Regions from separate parts of the Vibrio gangliei genome, predicted to be linked through region 3. Evidence: predicted binding sites of a transcription regulator. Region 3 holds the regulator's gene; each other region holds the start of a gene.
What was found. Region 3 encodes MetJ, which represses methionine synthesis genes. Its sites were predicted from a motif close to TTAGACNTNTANANGTCTAA; they were not measured.

Region 1: a site for MetJ is predicted at 1,659-1,678, ahead of Vgang_RS10080 (cation:proton antiporter). Genes of this name have one in related genera too.
Region 2: a site for MetJ is predicted at 2,626-2,645, ahead of metN (methionine ABC transporter ATP-binding protein MetN). Genes of this name have one in related genera too.

Annotation. Positions count from the first base shown of each region.
Region 1 covers NZ_AP021869.1:2,175,403-2,179,926, forward strand. The annotation lists gene metH (methionine synthase) at 1-1,314, opposite strand, end outside; gene Vgang_RS10080 (cation:proton antiporter) at 1,823-3,169, shown strand; gene Vgang_RS10085 (hypothetical protein) at 3,288-3,449, opposite strand; gene tyrS (tyrosine--tRNA ligase) at 3,764-4,524, opposite strand, start outside.
Region 2 covers NZ_AP021869.1:754,614-759,137, forward strand. The annotation lists gene metQ (methionine ABC transporter substrate-binding lipoprotein MetQ) at 1-580, opposite strand, end outside; gene Vgang_RS03445 (methionine ABC transporter permease) at 786-1,469, opposite strand; gene metN (methionine ABC transporter ATP-binding protein MetN) at 1,459-2,493, opposite strand; gene gmhB (D-glycero-beta-D-manno-heptose 1,7-bisphosphate 7-phosphatase) at 2,840-3,397, shown strand; gene Vgang_RS03460 (ABC transporter permease subunit) at 3,645-4,524, shown strand, end outside.
Region 3 covers NZ_AP021869.1:2,409,311-2,413,834, forward strand. The annotation lists gene Vgang_RS11150 (bifunctional aspartate kinase/homoserine dehydrogenase II) at 1-247, opposite strand, end outside; gene Vgang_RS11155 (O-succinylhomoserine (thiol)-lyase) at 248-1,414, opposite strand; gene metJ (met regulon transcriptional regulator MetJ) at 1,696-2,013, shown strand; gene Vgang_RS11165 (malic enzyme-like NAD(P)-binding protein) at 2,151-3,410, opposite strand; gene rpmE (50S ribosomal protein L31) at 3,567-3,785, opposite strand; gene priA (primosomal protein N') at 4,045-4,524, shown strand, end outside.

The DNA.
Region 1 (4,524 bases), 230 kb from region 3:
TGGCACTTTGGAAATCTCTGGCTCTGAGGCACAAAGGTTTAAGAAACGCTCCATGCAGGCTTTAGCATCCAGCATGCCTTCATCCATGTTGATATCAATGATTTGTGCGCCATTAGCTACTTGCTCACGCGCCACATCGAGCGCTTCATCATAAGCTTCTTCAACAATTAAACGCTTAAACTTAGCCGAACCGGTGACGTTAGTACGCTCACCCACATTCACAAATAATGAATCTTGATCGATGGTTAATGGCTCAAGACCCGATAAACGGCAAGCTTTCGGCAGCTCTGGCAAAGCACGAGGTTTAATACCTTCAACCACCCGTGCCATCTGGCGAATGTGCTCTGGCGTAGTACCACAACAGCCACCGACCATATTTAAAAAGCCACTTTGCGCCCACTCTTGAATGTGTTTTGCCATTTCACGTGGTTCAAGATCGTATTCACCAAACGCGTTCGGTAAACCGGCATTAGGGTGAGCAGAAACAAAGGTTTCAGAAATGCGAGAAAGCTCTTCGACATATTGGCGCAATTCATCAGGGCCAAGCGCACAGTTAAGGCCAAAGGATAATGGCTCAACGTGGCGCAGAGCATTGTAGAACGCTTCGGTCGTTTGCCCTGAAAGTGTACGGCCCGAGGCATCGGTAATGGTACCAGAAATCATCACTGGCAATTTGTAGCCAATCTCATCAAACACACTTAATACAGCAAACGCACAGGCTTTGGCGTTCAAAGTATCAAAGATGGTTTCGATCATGATGATATCAACCCCGCCATCGATTAGGGCGCGTGTTGATTCAGAATACGCTGTGACTAACTCATCAAAAGAGACATTTCGAAAACCCGGATCGTTCACGTCAGGCGAAATCGAACAAGTACGGTTGGTTGGGCCTAATACACCAGCCACAAAACGCGGCTTGTCCGGTGTTTTTTCTGTCCATTCTTGCGCAGCTTGTTTGGCTAGCTTAGCGGCAGAAAAGTTGATTTCAGCGCTCAAACTTTGCATATCGTAATCAGCCATCGCGATGGTGGTGGCGTTAAAGGTGTTGGTTTCGAGAATATCGGCACCTGCGGCCAAATAATCACTATGAATTTGCTTGATAAGTTGTGGCTGAGTTAATACCAGCAGGTCATTATTGCCTTTAAGGTCACTTGGCCAATCAGCAAAACGCTCACCACGATAATCAGATTCTTGTAATTGATGCGATTGGATCATGGTACCCATACCGCCATCAATTAATAAAATGCGGGATTGCAATAATGCTTCAATTTGATTTTTTATTTCATTGCGATATGAATTTGAGCTTCCAGCCACGATACAACCTCTTTCCTTCAATCTTTCGATATTGCCACCATTCTGGCGACATCTTACTCGTTCTATACCCAAGTAACTTCAAGGTGCGAGTTTCAGCAAGAATAAAACAAGTTTTAGGCAAGGCAAATTGGACATGATCATAGTTATTCTATCTCTGTTCAATTTAACGCAGCATAAAGCTTGTTTTAACTTGCCCTTAGGGAGCTTCATCCAATCCTTTATACTACGTCAGATTGGTTTGAAAGGTGCTTACATTCCTTCGCCAATCTTCCTTGCCTAAAAGGTTGGATGATAGCTCTGAATTCTGCATCTTGAAGTCACTTGGGTATAAGTCACATCCTACCATAGAAATCTAGACGTCTAAAACAAGTTTAATCGACTAATATCTTCCTTTTTAACATGCATTTTGTCTGCTTTGCTCTAATCTTGTTAAAAATATATTGATATTTATATTTAAGCGCACGAAAATTGCGGGATTACAATTTGTTACACTAGCCAAGGTTGGAATATGTCGGTTTATAATACGTTGTGCTTCCTGTCGTTTGCAGCGATGGTGATTGCATTGATAAACAGTAAGTTTGGTCGTTTACAGACGACGATTGCCATTACTGCGGGTGCAATGGTGCTCTCACTTCTCATTCTTATTGCCGGTCAAAGTGGCTGGTTCAACCTTGTCGACATTGCTTCGAAAACCATGGCCGAGATTAACTTTGAAAGCTTTTTGCTTAACGGGATTCTCGGCTTTTTACTATTCGCAGGTGGCTTAGGCATTAAATTGCCTCACTTCGCTGACCAAAAATGGGAAATCGCAATCCTTGCTTTCGGTGGCACACTGTTTTCTACCTTTTTTATCGGCTTTAGCTTATATGGCATCTGTAATGTCATTGATATCCATATTGACCTTATTTACTGCTTATTATTTGGTGCACTGATTTCACCAACCGACCCGATAGCTGTATTGGCGATTGTAAAAAAACTCAAAGCTCCGCAACGTATTTCCACTCAAATTGAAGGCGAATCTCTATTCAATGATGGTATTGGTTTGGTGATTTTTGTGACGATTTTCACCGTCGCATTCAGTGGCCATGCCCCAACCGTTGGTGGCGTACTGTCTCTATTCATGCAAGAAGCAGTGGGCGGTATTGCTTATGGTTTTGTACTTGGTCTACTTTTCCACTATTTGATCAGTTCAACTAACGATCACTCAATGGAATTACTATTGATGATCTGTATTCCAACAGCCGGTTACGCTTTTGCAGAAACACTAGAAGTTTCTGGCCCGCTAGCCATGGTGGTTTCAAGTATCATGATTGGTAACTGGACTCGCTATGTTGGATTCTCGAAAGAAAGTACCGAGCACATGGATCATTTTTGGGAGCTTATCGATGAGTTCTTAAACGGCATCTTATTCCTGTTGATCGGTATGTCTCTGCTATTATTTGAATTCCACTCTGAAGATTGGATCATGATGGCGATTGCTGTTCCACTGGTTTTATTAGCACGTTTCTTAAGTGTGTGGATCCCATTCATCGGCTTCAAACGCTTTAGAACTTACAATAAATGGTCAGTGAAGATCTTAACCTGGGGCGGGTTACGAGGTGGTCTAGCTCTAGCAATGGCGCTTTCCATTCCACACGGTAAGTATTTCGTTACCGCCGATCAAATTGATGTCAAAGAAATCATCATGGTGATGACTTACGCAGTAGTGGTGTTCTCGATCCTGATTCAAGGTTCAACCATTACGCCAATGATCAATAAAGCCAAAGTGGTACAAAAACAAATGGAAGAAGCTGAACAACTTAAAGCTCAAGTTGCAAACGATTCTCAGAGTGAAACTGTACAAAAAGACGCTTAATCACCAATAAAAAGCACAAAGTAAAGCCCCCTGACCATTATGGCTGGGGGCTTTTGTATATTGAAAACACATTATCGATTAAGTCATTAACCTCAGCTGAAATTAACTATAATCCTGACTAAGAACGACACATTTCATCAACATAATTTTTGATCAAAACTTGCCCTTTCGCTGATACTTTCAATTCCTGAAATAACTGCTCTAAGGGGTAATCGCTTAGCCCAACCAAACGGGCTAATACCCAAGATTGTGTATGATCCTCATCAAAGCCTTTTTCCATTGCTTCATTCCACGCCAGATCTATTGTGCTATCAATATCCTGAATGGCATTGAGAAGATCGGGGCTATATTTACTAATAAAATCAATAACATCCCATTTTCGGTAATTTTAATTTGGCAAGAAATTGCCAACACCTCGGCAAAGTTCTGCCAATTAAACGGTTGAACGAGATAGGGAAGAAAGGAAAATCAGAATGGTCATTTTGATAGAATGGGGAGAAAGAAGCCATAAATATACGGCAATAAAAAAGGCTTGAACCCACGAGCTCAAGCCTATTTAACCTCAGTAGAGGTTATGTATTCTAACGAATTCGATTATTTAATCGTGATGCGTGCAAACTTACGCTTACCAACTTGGTATACCGCAGTCCCTGCTTCTGGAACAAACTTAGTATCTTCCAATTTTTCACCATCCATTTTCGCCGCACCTTGACGGATCATACGCATGGCATCAGAAGTTGAAGACACTAGGCCAGCTTCCTTAAGTACGTTGCCAATCGCAATACCAGCAGCAAACTCAAATTCCGGCATTTCATCAGGTACTTGGTTCTTAGCAAAACGGTTCACAAACTCTTGTTCCGCAGCATCAGCGTCTGCTTCAGAGTGGAAGCGAGCAATAATTTCTTTAGCCAGCAATACTTTAATATCACGTGGGTTTTTACCCGCTTCAACATCGGCTTTAAATTGCGCCACTTCTTCTAATGGACGGAATGAAAGCAGCTCGTAGTAGCTCCACATTAAATCATCAGAAATCGACATGATCTTACCGAACATTTCGCTCGGCGCTTCGCTCACACCAATGTAGTTGTGAGCCGATTTAGACATTTTCTTCTCACCATCCAAACCAACAAGTAATGGCATCATCAATACCACTTGTGGTTTTTGACCATTGGCTTTTTGTAACTCACGGCCCATAAGTAGGTTGAATTTTTGGTCTGTACCACCTAACTCAACATCCGTTTCCATCGCAACAGAATCATAACCTTGTAGCAGCGGGTACATAAATTCATGAATCGCAATTGGTTGGTTATTTGAGTAACGTTTTTTGAAGTCATCACGCTCAAGCATACGCGCAA
Region 2 (4,524 bases), 940 kb from region 3:
CCGCGATAGCAACATCTTGTAGAGAGTTTGGCAACTGTGGTGCTTCTAGCTCAACAAAATCCAGTTTTTTCGGGTTTTCTACGATATCAAGAGGGGTCGCTTCTAGGCCCGCACCTTCTGCTAACTTAATTAAGCCTTGTTGTTCAAGGAGTAATAGCGCACGGCCTTCGTTGGTTGGATCGTTTGGAATTGCGATGCTGTCGCCTTTTTTCAGCTCATCAATTGATTTTATTTTTTTCGAGTAGCCAGCGATAGGGTAAACAAACGTATTACCAACCGGTTTTAGTTTATAACCACGGTCTTTAATTTGCTTATCTAAGTAAGGCAGATGTTGGAAAGCATTCAGATCGATAGAACCATCATCCAAAGCAGCGTTAGGAATAATGTAATCAGAGAAAATGGTGAGCTTAACATCTAGGTTGTATTTTTCTTTAGCAACTTGAGCGGCAACTTCTGCAACTTGAGCTTCTGGGCCCGCAATAACACCTACGTTGATGGTATTGTCTGCGGCATTGGCTGCACCAGTAAGAAGTAAAGAAGTAGCAACGGCTGCTGCACTGATGAGGTTTTTCAATTTCATATACTTATCTCCATGTATAAATGCTTTGTGATATACCCTTCGTACTTGAAGCTGCAGCTTTGTTGACGGCGTTCATTCGCCCCAATCATTTAGACAAGCTAAACTCATAGGGTCTCATTCACTTGTCGCCTCACTGCAACGTCAATTACTTTGGGTATATGCCCTGCGAACTAGGGCATATAATTTGTTAGGTTTATTTTTATTCTTAACGATGATCCACTCGGCTAGCGATTCTATCACCTACCATTTGAATAATTTGCACCACGATAACCAGTAATACAACCGTGATAAACATGATATCGGGTTGGTAACGTTGGTAACCATAACGCATTGCCACATCACCTAGACCGCCACCGCCGACAGTACCGGCCATTGCTGAGTAACTTACTAGCGTGACGAGAGTGATAGTGATGGTATTCACAATAGAAGGCAAAGCTTCTGGTAGTAATACTTTGCAGATGATTTGCATTGGGCGCGCACCCATAGATTGCGCCGCTTCAATTAAGCCGCTTGGTACTTCAACTAACGCGCTTTCAACTAATCGAGCAATAAATGGAATTGCACCGACTGTGAGGGGCACAATCGCCGCGGTCGTACCAATGAATTTACCGATCAATAAGGTGGTGAATGGAATGATCGCCACCATGAGTACGAGAAACGGCACAGAGCGGCCGATATTCACTATCGCACCTAGTACAGTATTAAGAATACGGTTTTCTAACAGGCCATTTTTCTTGGTGACATGCAACACCACGCCCATAGGAATACCGATAATAAAACCGATTAGCCCTGCCACACCCACCATATACAAGGTTTCCCAGGTTGCGCCCCAAATAAGACGAAAGGTGCGATGATCGTAATACCAATCCATGATGTGATCATAAAACATAGCCAAGTACCTCGACTTTAATATTGTGTTCTTTTAAGAAAACCATGGCTTGTTCGGCTTGTTCTGCTTCACCAAAAAACTCAGCGACCATCAAGCCAAAACGCACGCCACCGGCATAATCAATATCTGAGCTTAAAATGCTGACATCAATATTGAATTTACGTGAAAGCTGGCTGATCACTGGAGCATCAATCGATGCACCGGTAAACTCTAAACGTACTAAAGGAATAGAGCCTTCCACTTGTGTGGCTTGTAGGCGAGCTTTATAGTCTTCTGGAATCGATAAATCGAGAGTTGAGCGAATAAACTCTTGCGCTAACTCGGTTTTCGGATGGGCAAAGATATCGCTTACTAAGCCTTGTTCCACTAGGCGGCCGCCACCAATGATCGCCACTTTGTCACAGATGTTTTTCACTACATCCATTTCATGCGTAATGATCAAAATGGTGAGATTCAACTGCTTATTAATGGTTTTAAGCAACTCTAAAATGGATTTAGTGGTCGCGGGATCAAGCGCACTGGTGGCTTCATCACACAACAAAACTTTAGGTTCTGATGCTAACGCACGAGCAATGGCCACACGTTGCTTCTGACCACCACTTAAATTAGCCGGGTAGCTATCATGTTTATCAGCCAAACCGACGAGTTCAAGTAGTTTGGTTACACGTTGCTCTATTTTAGCTTTTTCGATTTTCGCTAACTCAAGAGGAAGGGCAACGTTATCAAATACGGTGCGAGAAGAGAGCAAATTAAAGTGCTGGAAAATCATGCCGATATTACGACGTGCTTGGCTGAGTTCTTTTGAAGAAAGTTTAGTGAGATCCAAACCATCAACCAATACAGAACCTGACGTCGGCGCTTCCAGCATGTTGACGCAGCGAATCAGCGTACTTTTACCGGCACCGGATGAGCCGATCACGCCAAAGATTTCCCCTTGAGGAATATGAAGATTAATGTCAATTAAGGCAGGGATCTTTTTGCTGCCTTGATAAAACACTTTATTGACTTGATTAATTTCAATCATTTAACAACCTGAATGGGTAATATGTTCCGTATATTCTATTTTCAAACTAGCGCTGGTTTAGTGAAAACACGCATCGTAATTGCGATTTAGTAGACGATGCTATGGTTTTCGCTTTCTCAAGTCAATAGGTATTTTTACGTCTAGACGTCTAAAGTGCCAATACAGATAAGACTGACTTCATCTAAGTTATAACTGGGTCTACAATGAGTGAATCAAACTCGGATGGATGATGAATATTAATGAACAACAACGCAAAGCATGCAATAATTACCGCTTAAAGAATTCAGCTCTAAGCGCGATTAGTTTGTGTAAAAATATGCTTAGAGCCAACAGAGAGAGTGTGATTGTGTCTAAACCGGCTGTTTTTATTGATCGTGATGGCGTCATTAATGTCGACCATGGTTACGTGAGCAATGTGGACGATTTTGAATATATTGACGGCGTGTTTGACGCAACCAAAGCGTTAAAAGATTTGGGTTACTTATTGGTTTTAGTGACTAATCAATCTGGTATTGCTCGTGGCTATTACACTGAACAGGAATTCTTAACACTGACGGAGTGGATGGATTGGAATTTTGTTGATCTGGGTGTTGAGTTTGATGGCATTTATTATTGTCCTCACCATCCAGAAGGTTCTGTCGAAAAATACACTCAGGTATGCGATTGCCGTAAACCTGAGCCAGGTATGTTTATTTCCGCTCAACAAGAGCTCGATATTGATATGGCCAAGTCGGTAATGATTGGCGATAAAGCCGATGACATGCGCGCTGCTATTGCCGCCGGCGTAAAAAACAAAATTTTAGTGCGCTCAGGCAAAGCGGTAACAGAAGAAGCGCAGCAACTCGCCGATGTGGTGCTCGATAGTATCAAGGATGTGCCGAAGTATCTGGCGGAGATTAAGTAAGTTTGGCGGCACGTAAGTACGTTGAACTTAGAGCCAGTTGATTATAACTAGCTCTATTGGTTTGAATAAGGTCGCATTAGCGGCCTTTTTTGTTTAAATCACACGAACATCTTTTATTTTCCGAGCTAGAACTCGATTTATTCTGGCTGAAACTCGCATCTTGAAGTGACTTGGGTATACAATCATTAAGTATTCAAAAGTAAACGGTTTTTAAGGGTGATCTCGTCATGAAGGCAGGCTGGATAGGATGCTAGCGTATATTTTTAGACGGCTACTGCTCGTTATTCCTACCTTTATTGGTATTACATTACTGATCTTTACGCTGACACGCTTTGTTCCCGGCGGACCTGTGGAGCGTATGTTGCTTAGTTTGCAGATGCAGCAAGGTGACACCACCGTTTCATCCAGCACGACTCATGGTGGTAATAATTCTTTATCTGAAGACCAAATCGCGGAGCTCAATGAGTTTTACGGTTTGGATCAGCCAATTCCGCAAGCCTACTGGCAATGGTTAACTAAATTAGTCCAACTGGATTTGGGCGAGTCCACCCGCTATTACGAACCCGTGACTGACATGATTGCTGAACGTTTACCCGTCTCGCTTTTTTACGGAGGTATGACGTTTTTAATTAGTTACTTGGTTTCGATTCCGCTTGGCTACCTTAAAGCGTTACGGCATGGCAGTGTGCTTGATGCCTCCAGCTCTATCTTTATTTTTGTTGGTTTTGCGCTGCCCGGCTACGTGATTGGGGTTTTGCTATTAAGCCTCTTTAGCTTTCACTTGGGTTGGTTCCCAATGGGCGGTTTTGTCAGTGATGATTTCGATTATTTTAGTTTTCCAGAACAAGTCAAAGATGTGTTATGGCATGCTGTTTTACCGCTATTTTGTTATTTGATTGGTGATTTTGCTTTGCTCACCATGACCATGAAAAACAACTTAATGGAAAACCTCGCTGCGGATTATGTGCGCACAGCCATTGCCAAAGGGTTGCCTTTTAAACAAGCAGTCAAACGTCATGCACTGAGAAATAGCTTGATACCTGTCGCCAGTTCGTTTGGTAATTCATTAATGTTTTTCATGACTGGATCGTTTTTGATTGAGGTGATCTTTAATATCAACGGCATTG
Region 3 (4,524 bases):
ATAGTTCTTCAACTAACCCAATTTGGAATTGACGCAATTGCTGCAAAATTTCATGAGCAATTCGGCCATCTTTTTCTAATGCATTAATCCAATCGATCAAACGGTTGGTGGTACTGCCTGCCGCGGAAACCACGATCAAATCCGCTGGCGCTGAATATTCTTTTAATATGTTGGCGACTCGTTTGTAGCACTCTGGATTGGCCAAACTACTACCACCAAACTTGTGTAACTGACGAGCAGATGTCATTTACGCTACCTCTTGTGCTTTTTTGAAAGCTTGCTCTAAATCAGCAATTAAATCCTGACTGTCTTCTAATCCCACAGACACACGTAGCAACAGTGGAGAAATTCCCGCTTCTGCTTGCGCTTCATCTGACATAGCTCGGTGGGTCATCGACGCAGGATGACACACTAAACTTTCCACTCCCCCTAGCGATTCCGCTAAAGAGAATAATTGTAACTGACCCACAAAGGTCTTGAGCTGTTCCATGCTGCCATTAATTTCAAAACTGAGCATAGAACCAAACCCACTCTGCTGAGCCTTAGCAATATCATGCCCAGGATGCTGCGGCAGGCTTGGGTGATAAATCGTTCCCACCAATGGCTGGTCTTGTAAGTATGCTAATAAATCTTGTGAACTTTCTTCATGCACTCGCATACGGGCCGCAAGCGTACGTAGACCACGCAAGGTCATATAGCTATCAAACGGCGTCCCAGTTGCACCAATACAATTGCCCCACCAGGCCAGTGTTTCGGCATGTTCGGCTTGTTTGGCGATGATCACGCCACCGATCACATCAGAATGCCCATTGATGTATTTAGTGGTGGAATGCACCACAAAATCAGCGCCCAACGTTAATGGTTTTTGATACACAGGTGTCAAGAAAGTGTTATCCACCGCGACTAATGCGCCCACTTGCTTAGCTTTTGCACAAGCTGCAGCAATATCCACCACTCTCACCAAAGGGTTTGACGGTGTTTCTAATAAAATCAGTTTCGGTTTTTTCGCGATCGCGGCATCAAATTCCGCTTGATTCGATTGATCGACAAACTGAACTTTAAAATCGCCTTTTTGCGCACGAGTATTAAATAAACGGTAGGTACCGCCATAACAATCATGCGGGGCAACAATCAGATCCTCTGGGCCAATAAACGCCGACACCCATAAATTCAGTGCCGAAGTACCACAGTTGGTAATCACCGCTCCGGCACCTTGCTCTAGTTCTGAAAGCGCTTGCTCTAATAAGCCACGGTTGGGGTTGCCCGAACGGGTATAATCGTATTTTGGCACTTCACCAAAAGCAGGAAAGCCGTAATTAGTCGAAAGGTAAATCGGCGGAACGACGGCATTAAATTGGCTATCAGACTCAATTCCAGTACGAACGGCGACAGTGGCGGGCTTTCTTGAACTCATTGGCGTATTCCTTTCCTTTGCGTGCACAATCTTTGTATACAGACACTATACTCAAATACTTTCAAAGCGCTATTTAGACGGGCGTAATTTATCAAAATTATTGCAATCAATAATGGAGCTAATCGCGCTTATTCATATATGAGCGAACATTGCTGTACTTTATCTCTCACCACAAAAGACGTCAAGACCTCTAGCCATCTAAATGTCTTTACTTTTGGCGGTAAATGCACCTAAAATTAGCGCCGTGACTTATTTATAAATAATCAGAACGAAGGTGCGTGATGGCAGATTGGAACGGTGACTACATAAGCCCGTATGCAGAACATGGAAAAAAAAGCGAACAAGTGAAAAAAATCACAGTATCGATTCCATTAAAAGTGCTTAAAATATTGACCGATGAACGCACTCGCCGTCAGGTGAATAACTTACGTCACGCCACCAATAGCGAACTGCTATGTGAAGCCTTCTTACATGCTTATACAGGTCAACCATTACCAACCGATGAAGATTTGCGTAAAGACCGCCCTGATGATCTTCCTGCCGAAGTAAAACGTTTGATGACAGAAATGGGCATTGAATTTGAGAATTTTGATGATTAACAGCGTGCCTCGGGATACTCGTGGCTCGTTTCTCGAATATCTTTTCTCGCTGTAATGCCTCACTATAAAAAAGCCAGAACGAATCAACGTTCTGGCTTTTGCTTTTTCGAATCACGAGAAACGAAATTCGAGTTCCGTTATCGCTGATACTCTTCCGGCAACTCAATACGCGCCACACCCGATTCAACCGCAGCGCGAGCGACAGCGCCAGCCACTTCAGATAACAAACGTGGATCCATTGGTTTTGGAATGATGTAGTCAGGGCCAAACTCTAGCTTATCGACACCCGCCGCTTTTAACACGTCTGCAGGCACGTCTTGTTTGGCTAATTGACGGATCGCTTCGACGGCAGCCAGCTTCATTTCATCATTGATTTCGCTCGCACGTACGTCTAATGCACCACGGAAAATGAATGGGAAACAAATCACGTTGTTCACTTGGTTTGGATAATCACTGCGGCCAGTACCCATGATCAAATCGTTACGTACTTTGGCAGCAATTTCAGGTTTAATTTCCGGGTCTGGGTTTGAACAAGCAAACACCACAGGTTTATCTGCCATTAACGCTAATGCTTCTGGTGGCAATAAGTTTGGACCCGATACACCGAGGAATAAGTCAGCCCCTTTGATCACATCTTCTAAGGTGCGCATATCGGTGTTGTTAGCAAATAATTGCTTATATTCATTTAGGTCATCACGACGAGTGTGGATCACGCCTTTACGATCTAGCATGTAGATTTTTTCACGCAATGCGCCACATTTGATCAATAGCTCCATACAAGCCACCGCCGCTGCGCCCGCACCTAAACACACGATTTTACAGTCTTCCAGTTTCTTACCTTGCAACTCAATCGCATTCAACATACCTGCTGCCGTTACAATCGCGGTACCGTGTTGGTCATCATGGAATACGGGTACATCACAACGCTCAACCAATTGACGCTCAATTTCAAAACAATCCGGCGCTTTAATATCTTCTAGGTTAATGCCACCAAAAGTATCGGCAATATTGGCAACGGTATCGATAAACTCATCAATGGTGCGGTGTTTTACTTGGATATCAATCGAATCAAGGTTAGCAAAGCGTTTGAACAATAATGCTTTACCTTCCATAACAGGCTTAGACGCCAATGGCCCTAAATTGCCAAGACCAAGAATCGCGGTACCGTTTGAAATCACCGCAACCGTATTACCTTTAGCGGTATATTTATAAGCGTTATCAGGATTCAGCGCGATTTCACGAACCGGCTCAGCCACACCTGGGCTATACGCTAAAGCAAGATCTTCTGCGGTATCGGCAGGTTTGGTAAGTGAGATGGCAATTTTACCCGCTGTTGGTTGAGCGTGGTAATCAAGTGCTCTTTGGCGAAAATCATTTTGCTGCTGATCATCTGACATAATGATGTAATCCTAAAATACGAGGGGAACAAGAAATCGTAATATTAAAGGATAGAAGATTAACTTGGTAGCGCAGGTGTTAAATTTTAGATAAGAAAAAAGGGACGCCTAAGCATCCCTTTCCAATTCGGTCTAACACTAAAAAATAGTGGCAGATTATTTTTTGCTGCTTAGAGTACCAAAACGCTTGTTGAAGCGATCAACACGGCCGCCTGTATCTACGATACGTTGCTTACCAGTGTAGAACGGGTGACATTTGTCACATACATCTAGGTGGATTGTGTCTTTGTCTAGCGTAGTGTTGAACTCGAAAGAGTTACCGCAAGAACAAGTAGCGTTTACAGCTTTGTATTCTGGGTGGATACCAGTTTTCATAGGACAAACCTTTATATTGGTCCGTATCGCTATCTGAATCTTCCTCTTGCTACTCAAAGGCAACAAGATCGGCCAGACACCATACGTAGTTACTAAAAAATGGTGTAAAAAACATACACCGTTAGAGGCGCAGTATAATAGTGAATAACCCTGCATCGATCAATACATTTGCTGAGTTTTTCTTCTATATTTCCGATAACGGTTGTTTTATCATGACTTTTCTTTGTTGTATTCATTTTAAAGGACGCTTTTCTTACTTATGCAGCCAAATATTGCTCAAGTTGCCCTGCCCGTTCCTTTAGATAAGTGCTTCGATTACCTCATCCCCAACTATTTGTTTCCCGTGATTGGCGGACGAGTCTCCGTGCCTTTTGGCCGTCAAACACTGATTGGCATTGTGGTCAATATTGTCGATCACTCTGATTTTCCGCTTGAGCAACTTAAACCCATCAAAGCCTGTCTTGATGCACGTCCAGTTTGGCCTAAACCTCTATATCAATTACTGCAATGGTGTAGCCAATTTTATCAATACCCACTTGGTGATACATTGGCTATGGCGCTACCGTCTCTACTTAAAAAAGGTAAGCCCGCCGATTTCACCAGTTTAAAAGAATGGCATATCACCGAAGCGGGTAAAAACCAATTGATAGCTGGATTTGGTCGTGCCCACCAGCAAGCCAAGGTGGTGCGCATGCTAGAAAATGGCCCATTAAGCCATCAAGCTATGATTGATGAAGAA